4 regions of the Exiguobacterium sp. SH31 genome follow, and region 4 is predicted to be linked to each of the others. Evidence: predicted binding sites of a transcription regulator. Region 4 holds the regulator's gene; each other region holds the start of a gene.
What was found. Region 4 encodes Rex, which represses fermentation and respiration genes when NADH is low (regulators of the CRP and FNR family bind a similar motif). Its sites were predicted from a motif close to TTGTGAAATATTTCACAA; they were not measured.
Positions count from the first base shown of each region.

Region 1 (3,114 bases), on a different contig from region 4:
GTGTGTCGCCCCGGACTACGTGCTCGTCCACGAATCGAAACGTGATGCGTTTCTTGAAGCGATCAAGCGGGAAGCGTTCACGATGTTTGGGAACGGAATCGGGACAGAACGGTTCACCCGGATCGTCAGCGAGTCTCATTTTGATCGGTTGACGAGTTATTTGAGTCAAGGAAACGTCTTCTTCGGGGGAGCGACGGAGCGGGACAGCTTGAAAATCGCCCCGACCGTCATGACGGATATTCATGATGGGGCTGCTGTCATGAAAGACGAGATTTTCGGACCGATTTTGCCGGTGCTGACGTATCGTCAAATCGATGAGGCGATCGAGTTTGTGTCCGACCGTCCGCATCCGCTCGCGCTCTATCTGTTCACGGAAACGAAAGCTGTCGAACAGACGGTGCTCAAGCATCTGACATTCGGCGGCGGTTGTGTCAACGATGTCCTCATGCATTTGACGAACCCGAACTTGCCATTTGGCGGTGTCGGGGAGAGTGGGATGGGGGCTTATCACGGACGCTATAGCTTTGAGGCGTTCAGCCATGCCAAATCAATCTTACGCAACACGACAAAATTTGATGTGCCGATTCGTTATCCAAACTTTAAAGGTGCGGAGAAGCTGATCCGTCTCGTCTATCGCTGAGACTGATCTGAGACTGTAGACTTTCTACAGTCTTTTTTTTATGAGAACGATTTGAAAAATAGAAGATTGTTTGAAATGTCACATACTTTTGTGATCAGGGTGCTCACGCTACTGTATAATAAAGCCATAAATGAAACGTACGAGACATTCCAGGCACGAATGAATTGTGGAGGGAGCAGACGAACATGTCTACGAAATGTGGGACGACCGAACCGAACAGCTTTATCTTTTCAGCGGAGACGAAACAGTTATTGCTCGAAATGATGATACCTCAAGACTACCCGAAGGCTAGCATCGTCTGTTGGGAAGGTGAGAAGTGTGATAAATTCTTTTATTTGAAGAGCGGATCTGTCAAATTCACGAAGATCACGAAAAAAGGGAATCCGATCGTCATGTTCTTATATGGCGCCGACGATTTTTTTGGTGAGTTTGATATCGTCGACACGTTCCCGAGTTCTTACAGCATCGAGACGACCGAGGAGAGTGTCATTGGCGTTATTTCAAAGAAAGATATCGAGACCATCATGCAGCACGACGCCAAATTTGCCGGTGACGTGCTGCGCTGGACGTCGATGATGCGTAAGCATTCAGAGATGAAACTACGTGATTTGCTATTGTACGGAAAGCCGGGAGCGCTCGCTTCGACGTTGCTTCGGATGGCGGCCATGCACGGTGTGGAGGAAGATGACGCGGTCGTCATCTCACGACATCCTTCCGATGGGGAGCTCGGTCAACTGATCGGGGCACCGCGTGAGACCGTCAACCGGATGATGAACCAGTGGCGAAAAGAAGGCGTCCTGACAACGACGGGAAACTCGATCGTCTTGCATGATATCGATTTCTTAAAAGAGCTGTGCCATTGTGAAGGCTGTCCGGCCGGGATTTGCCGATTATAATGAGGAACCGTCTCTTAGAGAGGCGGTTTTTTTGTCGTGTTGATTTGGCTAATTGTGAATTTTATGTGTGGAAACTACGCAAAATTGATGTGATTGTCACTTTTGAAGTGATAAAAGTCACATATTAAGTCGGGGTGAATTTCATACAATGAAAGAGGAAATCATAGCGAAAGGGGTCCTTCACGTGGATAAGAACGGTGGACAAGAACCGAATCTGAAAGGCACGTTTACATCGGTCATGATCGTCGCGGGTGTCATCATCGCCATGTGGTCGTCGGTCTTTTATTTATTTGTTACACGATAACGTCAAAAGGAGAAAACAAACATGCATATTCATAAGCTTGAAAAATATTGGTTGATCTTTGGCATCGTTCTATTAGGCGTGTTTTTGACAGTGCTCGGCATTTCGGCGTTTGCAGCCGGCAACCAGCCCGCATCGGACGCCGATTTGATCGACCCGGCGAAAGTGCATCAGACGGCGCCGTTCGATAAACCTGGACTTAATAAAATTGGTGATAACGAGTATGAACTCGTCATGGTCGCGCAGGCGTTCACGTTCACACCGGGTAACGTTGAAATCCCGAAAGGTGCGAAAGTGACGTTTCTCGTCACGTCACCGGACGTCGTCCACGGTTTCCAGTTGACGGGAACACCGGTCAACATGATGGTCGTACCGGGACATATCAACTCGCTCACGTATACGTTTGAAGAAGCGGGCGAATTTTTAATCCTCTGTAACGAATATTGCGGTACGGGACATCACATGATGTCGACAAAAATTAAGGTGGTGGACTAAATGAACGACGTAGCCTCAAAACTGAAACAGTGGGAAATGGAGCGCGGCGTGCCGGTGCCGAGCATCGGTGTGAAAGAAGCGCGCCTCGCCTATGCCCACGTTGTCGTCTCGGTACTCGCCGTCTTGATTGGAGCGATCGCGGGACTCATGCAGACGCTCATTCGTACAGGAATCATTCCGGAAGTATTCGGTTACTATCAATTGTTGACGGCCCACGGTATCATGCTCGGTCTCGTCTTTACGACGATGTTTATCATCGGCTTACTTTACGCGCTGCTCGCCAAGTCGTTCGGACGGTTTGAATCGTTCCCGACACGTGTCGCTTGGCTCGGTTTTTGGATGATCATCGCCGGGGCGGTACTCGTGACGATCATGGTGCTCGCCAATAAAGCGACTGTACTTTACACGTTCTACGCTCCGCTCATGGCCGACCCGATCTTCTATGTCGGTCTCGTTCTCTTCGTCGTCGGTACATGGTTCTCGGCGTTCGCGATGTTCCGCATGTATGCGGACTATAAACAGGAACACCCTGGCGTCCATCCGCCACTCCCAGCGTACATGAGTATCATGACGATGTTGCTCTGGGTCATCGCGACACTCGGTGTTGCCGGGACGATTTTGTTCCAACTGCTCCCGCTCTCGCTCGGATGGAAAGACACGGTCGGGATTGAATTGAGCCGGACGTTGTTCTGGTACTTCGGTCACCCGCTCGTTTACTTCTGGCTCATGCCGGCCTATATCGTCTGGTATACGGTCGTGCCGAAAGTCATCGGTGGGAAGAT
Region 1 is NZ_LYTG01000083.1:15,626-18,739, forward strand. Features, by position in the region: gene A6395_RS11530 (aldehyde dehydrogenase) at 1-640, shown strand, start outside; gene A6395_RS11535 (Crp/Fnr family transcriptional regulator) at 826-1,536, shown strand; gene A6395_RS15910 (cytochrome c oxidase subunit 2A) at 1,721-1,840, shown strand; gene A6395_RS11540 (cytochrome c oxidase subunit II) at 1,862-2,332, shown strand; gene A6395_RS11545 (b(o/a)3-type cytochrome-c oxidase subunit 1) at 2,333-3,114, shown strand, end outside.
Region 1: A6395_RS15910 (cytochrome c oxidase subunit 2A) is a predicted target of Rex. The motif match lies at 1,642-1,659, and genes of this name have one in related genera.

Region 2 (3,114 bases), on a different contig from region 4:
GTTCAGCTCATCCCTCTTGTTCCTCATTGCCGCCCTGTTCGCCTCACGTCTCACATTCCAAGCGTATGAACATGCTTCCACCGATCAATCGACGTGGGACGACGTCCGCTCCGGTTTCCGCTATTTGAAACGCCAACGCGTGCTATGGACGCTGACGATTCTTGCGGCGTTCCTCAACTTCTTCTTCGTGGCTTCGGAAGTACTGTTCCCGATTGCCGCCTTGCAACAGATCGGGGTCAGCCCGCTCCAGTTCGGCTTTTTAGAAAGTATGTTCGCAGTCGGATTTTTAGTCGCCTCTCTTGCCCACGCGCTGCCGTTCTTTAAGATCAAGTATCGTCTAGCGACGGTCCGCACATCGCTTATCGTCATGAGTTGCCTCTTTATCGGCCCGGCCGTTCCGCTCTATTTTGACTTCTCGGTCACACCCGCCATCGTCTTCCTCACCGGATTCGCTTTGTTGAGCGGTTTCTTCATCATCCGCGTCAATATTCCCATCCAACTGTTTTTGCAGACGAACACGGAACCAAGCTACCTCGGTCGTGTCATGGGTGTCCTCGAATCACTCGCCATGGGGATCACCCCGCTCGGTTTCGTGTCGTTCGGGTTATTGAGCGAATGGATGTCGGTCACGTCACTTTATACAATTTGCATGGTATGCCTGCTTTCGATCACGCTGTTCGCGATGCATCGCATCCGTCACGATATCGCGGTTGAAAAAGCGACGGTACTGGCTGAAGTCGAAAGCGCGCCGACGCGTCAATGAACGAAAAAAAGACATCGAACGTTTTTCAGTTCGATGTCTTCTCTGTTGATGGAAGGACTCGTTTCTCTAACAAGAACGGTCCGAACGGGATGACCGAAGCCATGACCGCGAGGACTAACACTTTGAAGCCCCAGTTGAAGCGCCACGCCATGTAAACCGCTGCCGCCACGTAAGCGACGAACAGGAAACCATGGGCCGCACCGACGATGCTGACGGCTAGCGGCATGCCAGCCAAATACTTGAGCGGCATTGCGATCAACAATAAGAGCAGGAATGACATCCCCTCTGTATAACCGAGCCATTTGAATCGAGTTGCGTTCATATCCGTTCTCCTTTTTAATCGATGCTACGTTCATCGTAGCCGATAGAGGTGAAGTTTGTCACAGGAGAACGTTAGAAAGTCGTTAGGCTATTTGACGATTTGGTGAACGATGCGAAATTTTTGTTTCGACGAAGCGGCGAAGGAACAAACCGTCGACGCCGATTTTGCCTGCGTTGTAGCCCGCGACGAGAATCAAGACCGATACGATCAACATCGTCGGGTTCGTGCTGACCGTTCCTGACAATAAGAATGCCATGTTCATGACGAGTCCGAAGAAAGCCGCACTGCGTGTGAGGGCACCAAGCAAGAGACCGAGACCAACCAAGAATTCACCGTATGGAATTAAGATATCGAAAAGTGCTGCGTTTGGGATCGCGAAGTTTTCAAGGAATGTTGCCCACCAGCCGGCGACCGCCGGGTGATCTCCCGTCGCAAGCGTGAGCGCATTATTCAGAAAGCCTTCTGATCCGAACCCGCCTGTGATTTTACCCCATCCGGCTGTGAGCCATTGATAGCCGAGCCAGATCCGTAACACCGTCAAGATGCCGGTTGCGATATTGTGGTTTTGCCAAAACTTTGTGAACATGATAATTCCTCCTTTTGAATGGGTGAATGATTGCTTATATGTGATTACATTCACAATATATCACCCATGTTCATGTTTTCACATAGCTTGAGACAATAGTTCACGTTTCGTTCATATGTGTGTCACAGGTCAGTCACTTTTTGGAAATTGCACCAAAAAAAGCAACGTCTGCTCGAGACATTGCTTCCACTGATTTAAAGATCAACTTGTTGTGGCGGTTGGCCTTTTTTATTCATCACACGCATCGATTGCGGTGAGATTTTTAAAATGACGAGTTTTGGATCGTCCGGGCCGTCGAACCAGCCCTCAAGTTTTTCGTTCCACACTTTTTCTTTCATCGACTCGTCATCAGACACCGACGTCTCTCCTAAAATCTCTAGATACGTGTCGCCGACCCCGTCCCCGTCGTAGCCGATCAAGACGTGCGTATACGGATTGTTCTTCAACTCATCGACTTTATCCGTATCTTTCGAGGTTGCCGTATAGAGTGTCAGACCGTCATGGAAAAACGTCATGTATCGGCTGTGCGGCTTCCCTTTATATACCGTGGCCATCGTTCCCACGTTGCTTGCATCTAGAATTTGTTGTGCCGTTGTTTTAGCATCCATTTAAAAAGCCCCCTTATCATAGTCACTCGTATAATCATTCCCTTGCGGCATTTGATTAAACACGAAGACACGAAAAAACCTGCTCGCCGAAGCGAGCAGGTTATAAAATTCCTTGGAAAGGAAGATTAGATTTTTTCAACGTTAGAAGCTTGTGGGCCACGAGCTCCGTCAGTGATTTCGAAAGTTACTGCTTGGCCTTCTTCAAGTGTCTTGAAGCCGTCGCCTTGGATTGCTGAGAAGTGTACGAATACGTCGTCTCCGCCTTCCATTTCGATGAAGCCGTAACCTTTTTCTGAGTTAAACCATTTTACTTTACCTGTGTTCATAATGAACCCTCCTGAAATAAACGCTGTGCGTTCTAGTAGTGCCTTACTAGAAAAAACTGACCAAAAAAAGCACAAAACTTGTTGGATTATCTTTCATGAAAAATAATCCCAAGCGATTGTGAATTATGTTTCCAGCTATTCTTAATTAAGCACATATGTAATATACCATGGATAAATGCTTCTGTCTACTAAATACTTCGGTTTGCTAAAAATAATTTCAAAACGGGTACATCACATGTAGTGAACGTTAGGAGGACGACTCATATGATGAATCAAATTGACCGCACGCATATCGCTGCCACCATCGCCCGTCACGCGGCCTGGTCGACAGATGAGCTATTGACGGAGACGCTCGCTTGGCATCAAGCGACGCGACACGATCATTATCCTGACCAATCCAAGTCGTACCGCTCCCACTTGCCGATGACGGAACGAATTACACCGGTGACGAGTGCACTCCCGCTCGAGGTCGTCGACGATCTCATCCGGCCCGTCTGGATGCGTCGTCT
Region 2 is NZ_LYTG01000065.1:4,470-7,583, reverse strand. Features, by position in the region: gene A6395_RS09440 (MFS transporter) at 1-763, shown strand, start outside; gene A6395_RS09435 (DUF3817 domain-containing protein) at 789-1,085, opposite strand; gene A6395_RS09430 (DoxX family membrane protein) at 1,168-1,671, opposite strand; gene A6395_RS09425 (pyridoxamine 5'-phosphate oxidase family protein) at 1,866-2,279, opposite strand; gene A6395_RS09420 (cold-shock protein) at 2,405-2,605, opposite strand; gene A6395_RS09415 (glycoside hydrolase family 55 protein) at 2,870-3,114, shown strand, end outside.
Region 2: A6395_RS09430 (DoxX family membrane protein) is a predicted target of Rex. The motif match lies at 1,710-1,727, and genes of this name have one in related genera.

Region 3 (3,114 bases), on a different contig from region 4:
AGTTTTTCTCGAAGTAAATTTTTTCAGGGACTTTAAACCATTGCATATTCACGCGACGTCTCGCCACCTTTTTCACGTTGAGTAGATGTTTCGCCGTCACGTTCTCAGAGACGGAGTTTTTACCGTACGACCCACAACCGAGTGTGAGTGATGGTGTCAATTCGTTGTAAAGGTCACCGATACCGCCGTGTGCCGTTGGCGAGTTGACGATGATGCGGCAAGCTTTCATGCGAAGTCCGAACGCGAGGATTGCTTCATCGTCTGTCGAGTGGATTGCGGCTGTATGGCCGAGACCACCGATTTCAAGCATTTTCTCAGCGATGGCGAAGCCTTCTTCTCGTGATTGAACTTTATAAGCGCCGAGCACCGGGCTGAGCTTCTCGTGTGAGAGCAGTTCTGTCGCACCGACCGTCTCGAGTTCAGCGATCAAGATTTTCGTGTCGGCCGGGACGCTGAGTCCAGCTTTCTCGGCGATCCATGCTGCCGGTTTCCCGACGATCTCAGGGTTGACCGCACATGTGTCTGTCTTGATGACGAGTGTTTCGAGTTTGGCTTTTTCTTCAGGTGAGCAGAAGTAGCAGCCGAGCGCTGTCATTTCACGCTTCACGTCTTCATATACTTCTTGGTCGACGATGATCGCTTGTTCTGATGCACAGATCATGCCGTTATCGAACGTTTTCGATAAGATGACGTCCGAGATGGCGCGTTTTACTTTCGCTGTCTTGTCGATATAAGCCGGGACGTTACCAGGTCCGACGCCGAGCGCTGGTTTACCTGTCGAGTAAGCCGACTTCACCATTGCCGCGCCGCCTGTTGCGAGTACCATGGCCACGCCTGGGTGGTTCATGAGTGCTTTCGTCGCGTCGAGTGACGGTTTTTCGACCCATTGGATCAAATGTTCCGGTGCACCTGCTGCGATTGCTGCGTCACGAAGGACACGGGCCGCTGCACTTGAACATTGTTGTGCTGACGGGTGGAAGCCGAAAATGATCGGGTTACGTGTTTTGATGGCGATGATCGCTTTGAACATCGTCGTTGATGTCGGGTTCGTGACCGGTGTGACCCCGGCGACGACACCGACCGGCTCGGCGATGTATGTGATGCCGTTTTGCTCATCGTCTTCGATGACGCCGACCGTTTTCTCACCGCGAAGTGAGTTGAAAATATATTCTGTCGCAAAGATGTTTTTGATCATCTTGTCTTCAAACACACCGCGACCTGTTTCTTCATATGCATGTTTAGCGAGTGCGACGTGTTGCTCGAGTCCGGCTAACGCCATCGCTTGGACGATCGTGTCGATTTTCTCTTGGTCAAACGTCATCAACGTGTCGAGTGCCGTGTGCGCTTGCTTGACGAGCGTGTCGACCATCTGTTCTGCTGATGTTTCCACTACTGCTTTCTCTTTAACTGCCATGTTGGTTTCCTCCTCATGAATGAGAGCTGATCTTCTGACTTGATGGAGAGCACGGGATAATCGGTTTGCCTGATAATAGTTTGTGCTTTCCTTCACATTCATAGAATACACCGTTTTATTCAATTTGTGCGTGACAACAATGTGAACTCATTCACAATATTTTTTTGCTGTTTGAGGATAGGTCTTGATTTTTACAGATCAGCTCAGTAAAATCGTATGCGTTTTCATGAAAACAAGGACAAATCCATATGTAAACGCTTACATTGTTTGTGTCATTAGTTTGGCGGAATCGGTGTGTAAATGCTCACAGTCCGATGATTGCTCGTCCACCCCGCCTGTGGTCGTGTATAATGAAGAAAGAACCTGACTAGGAAGTGACTATGACTATGCCAAGACAAGATGCAGCCGATCAGTTTGTGAAACTGATCCCATTAATCAGAAGAAAACTGCTCCGCCGCTCCGACCTCCCGCAAATCCCGAACTTGAACTTCTCTCATTTTCATCTATTGATGTTGATTGAGGATGAAGGCGCGGTCACGAACGGACAAATTAGTGAGACGTTATCGATTGCCCCGCCGAACGTGACGCCGCTCATCACGAAGCTCGTCGACGAAGGGTATATTACACGTGTCCCTGACGAGCGCGACCGCCGTGTCATCTGGAACCAATTGACCGACCAAGGAGAGCGCGTGCTCCTCGAGCGGCGCGACTCGTTTCGGCGCCTGTTCGAGGATCGGTTAGCGTTCCTCGATGAGGATGAGACCGACCGCTTGATCGACAGTTTAAAGACGCTGACCGAGATCGTTGAGAAGATGGACAAGAGCGAGGGATGATTTTCTCTCGTCAACGCTCGCTTCTTCTTATATAATCGACAGTGAATCTATCGAACAATGGAAAGTGAGATGACACGTAATGGGTCGTAAATGGAACAACATTAAAGAGAAAAAGGCGTCTAAAGACGCCAATACGAGTCGTATCTACGCGAAGTTCGGCCGCGAGATCTACATCGTCGCCCGCCAAGGTGAACCTGATCCGGAATTGAACCAATCGCTCAAGTTCGTCGTCGAGCGCGCGAAGACGTATAACGTCCCGAAAGCGATCATCGACCGGGCCATCGACAAAGCGAAAGGCGGCGACGAAGAGAACTTCGACGAACTCCGCTATGAGGGCTTTGGGCCGAGCGGGTCGATGCTCATCGTCGACACGCTCACGAACAACGTCAACCGGACCGCCTCTGAAGTTCGGGCCGCGTTCGGCAAGAACGGTGGTAACATGGGCGTCAGCGGGTCGGTCGCGTATATGTTCGATGCGACGGCCGTCATCGGTGTCGGCGGGATGACAGCAGACGACGTGCTCGAACTCATGATGGAGCACGACCTCGATGTCCGTGACGTCATCGAAGAAGACGAGACGGTCATCGTCTATGCCGAGCCGGAAGAATTCCATGCCGTCCAGACCGCGTTCAAAGCGGCGGGTGTGGAGACGTTCGAAGTCGCCGAGCTGACGATGCTACCGCAAAACGAAGTCGAACTCGACGAAGCGTCGAAAGAGCAATTCGAGAAACTACTCGACGTACTCGAAGACTTAGAAGACGTTCGTCAGGTGTACCATAACGTCGAACTATGATGAAGAAGCGATAACTTTTCGAAGTTGTCGCTTTTTTTGTTTTCATGATTTGACAAGTCATAAAACGTATGTTA
Region 3 is NZ_LYTG01000002.1:38,802-41,915, reverse strand. Features, by position in the region: gene adhE (bifunctional acetaldehyde-CoA/alcohol dehydrogenase) at 1-1,414, opposite strand, end outside; gene A6395_RS00490 (MarR family winged helix-turn-helix transcriptional regulator) at 1,801-2,247, shown strand; gene A6395_RS00485 (YebC/PmpR family DNA-binding transcriptional regulator) at 2,327-3,040, shown strand.
Region 3: adhE (bifunctional acetaldehyde-CoA/alcohol dehydrogenase) is a predicted target of Rex. The motif match lies at 1,554-1,571, and genes of this name have one in related genera.

Region 4 (3,114 bases):
GTTGTTTCGTCAACACTTTGAGGAGCGTCGATTTGCCGACCCCGTTCGGGCCGACGAGGGCGACCGACTCGCCGCGCTGCAGTTGGAAACGCAAGTTCTGTGCAATCGGTTCTTCGTAGCCGATGGCGAGGTCGCTGCCGCTCAACACATCGTTCCCGCTTTGACGTTTGATCGAGAACGACAACACCGCGCTCCGCTCATCACCGTCCGGCACGTCCATGCGGTCGATTTTCTCGAGCCGCTTGCGGACGCTTTGGGCGCGTTTCGTCGTCGTCGCCCGGGCAATGTTCCGTTGGATGAAGTCTTGCATCTTGGCGATCTCTTCTTGTTGCGAATCGAACTGCTTCTTCTCTTGCTCGTAGAGCGCGGCCTTCTGCTCGAGGAATTTCGTATAGTTCCCGACGAAGCGGCGGCTGCGGTTGCGTGACAGCTCGTAGACGACAGAGACGACGCGGTCGAGGAAGTAACGGTCGTGGGAGACGATGAGGACGGCACCTTTATAGCCGCTCAAATATTTCTCGAGCCAGCTGAGCGTCTCGATGTCCAAATGGTTCGTCGGCTCATCCAAGATGAGCAGGTCCGGGCTTTGCAGGAGCATCTTCGCTAAGGCAAGACGTGTCCGCTGTCCGCCTGAGAGCGTATCGATCCGACGTTCGAAGTCGTCCGGATAAAACCGCATCCCGTGCAAGATCGAGCGGATCGTCGCTTCGTACTGATAGCCGCCGCGGTCTTTGAACGTGTGTTGCTCCTCGTCATACGCCGCGAGCAGACGCTCGTAGGCGGCCGGGTCGTTCAAGATGCGCTCCGAGCCCATGTCTTGCTCCATCTGGCGGAGCGTCTTCTCTTGTTCGATCAAGTCGGTGAAGACGGTGAGCATCTCGTTCCACATCGTCTCGTTCGATTCTAATCCTGAGTCTTGGGCGAGATAGCCGATCGTCACGTCTTTTGGCTTCATGATGTCGCCCGAGTCATAGTTGTACTCGCCGGCGATGACTTTTAACAGTGTCGACTTGCCGGCGCCGTTGCGGCCGACGAGGGCGACGCGTTCGCCTTCTTGGATTTCTAGTTTGACATTCTCTAAAATCGGCTCGACGCCGAACGATTTGGATAAGTTGTTGACTTGCAGTAGGATCAAGTGAAAAAACCCCTTTCTCTCTGTTTAGTATACTTTATTTCTTCCCCTTTTCAGGTATATTCATTGAGTGCTTATGTGAATTCGTTTACAATCAAGGTGTATGAAATCAGATTCGTTTGAAACGCGTCGTAAAAAGGAGGCTCTTTCTGTTGAGTCAAAACGAACCAAAGATTCCGCAAGCGACAGCCAAACGGTTGCCACTATACTATCGGTTTATCCAAAGCCTACATTCGTCAGGGAAACAGCGTGTCTCTTCTGCTGAACTGAGCGAGGCGGTCAAGGTCGATTCGGCAACGATTCGCCGTGACTTCTCATACTTCGGTGCGCTCGGTAAAAAGGGATATGGCTATAACGTACAGTATCTGTTAGAATTTTTCCGTAAGACGCTGAATCAAGACGAGATCACGAACGTCGCCTTGGTCGGGGTCGGTCATCTCGGGACAGCGTTCGTCAACTATAACTTCCTTAAAAACAATAACACACATATCGTCGTCGGGTTCGACGCAGACGAGACAAAAGTCGGCACGACGATGTCAGGTGTCCCGATTCATCACGTCGATGAGATGGAACAGATCATGAAGCAAAACAAGATCGATGTCGCCATCCTCACGGTCCCGTCCGCTTACGCGCAACCGGTCGCCGATGATTTGGTCCGCTATGGCGTTCGAGGGATCTTGAACTTCACGCCGGCACGATTGACTGTACCGGACACGGTCCGCGTCCATCATATCGACTTGTCGATCGAACTCCAGTCGCTCATTTACTTTATGCAACACTATCCATCCGCTGAGGGGGTCCATCAATAATGGAATTTCTACAATCATCACTCGTCGTCGGTATGCCAGGTGGCGTCAGTATTTTCGTCATCGCCATCATCGCGCTCATCCTCTTCGGGCCGAAGAAATTGCCAGAGTTCGGCCGGGCAGCAGGGCAGACGCTCCGTGAGTTCAAAAATGCCACGAACGGTATGATGAAAGAGCACGACGAGACCGACAAGAAAGAAATTGAGAAGAAAGAGCAGTAAGCCATGAGCCATCAACCTGATCAAGAACGGGCACTGTCCGATCACTTGACAGAGCTGCGGAGACGACTGATGCTGTCGGCATTTGTCGTCTTTGCCTTCTTTCTGATCGCTTTGCCGAGTGTCAAGTACGTGCTCGCCTATCTGCAGGCGGACCTCGTCGAACGAGGGCTCGAGCTGAACGCCTTTGGGGTCGCGGACCCGCTCATGATCTACTTGAACTTGGCGCTCGTCATCGGGCTCGTCGCATCGGGTCCATTTCTACTGTATCAACTGTGGGCGTTCGTCGCACCTGGTCTGCATCCGAATGAACGAAAATGGACGCTCGCCTATATCCCGGTCATCTTTATCTTGTTCCTCATCGGTCTCGCATTCGCCTACTATTGGTTGTTCCCGCTCGTCCTCGATATCTCGACGGACCTCGGGCAAGACCTCGGTCTGACACAGATCATCGGAGCGACGAACTATTTCACGTTCCTGTTGCAGCTGACGATCCCGTTCGGGCTGTTGTTCCAACTTCCGGTCGTGACGATGTTCTTGACACGCATCGGTGTCGTGACACCGTACTTCCTCTCGAAAATTCGGAAGTACGCTTACTTCGCCTTGTTCGTCATCGCGGCATTCATCACGCCGCCGGATTTGACGTCGCACCTCATGGTGTCGCTGCCGCTCTTCTTCCTATATGAGATCAGCTTATCGATCTCGCGCGTGACGTATCGCGGTGTGCTCCGACGTGAGAAAGAAGCGCAAGTGAAAGAACAGATGGATTTGATGAAACAGATGAATGAGAAATGAACACTACGTCATGAGACGGAGTGTTCTTTTTTTATAATTTAGGGCTATTCAATTTTGAAAAAACAACTTAAAATTAGTAATGTTAAATCAAAAATGGATTATTTTTGAAAGTTATGTATTCATAAACAGAAATGAGGAGAACGATGAACAAATGGTTATGGAG
Region 4 is NZ_LYTG01000075.1:9,435-12,548, reverse strand. Features, by position in the region: gene A6395_RS10765 (ABC-F family ATP-binding cassette domain-containing protein) at 1-1,135, opposite strand, end outside; gene A6395_RS10760 (redox-sensing transcriptional repressor Rex) at 1,285-1,941, shown strand; gene A6395_RS10755 (twin-arginine translocase TatA/TatE family subunit) at 1,941-2,159, shown strand; gene tatC (twin-arginine translocase subunit TatC) at 2,163-2,951, shown strand; gene A6395_RS10745 (hypothetical protein) at 3,095-3,114, shown strand, end outside.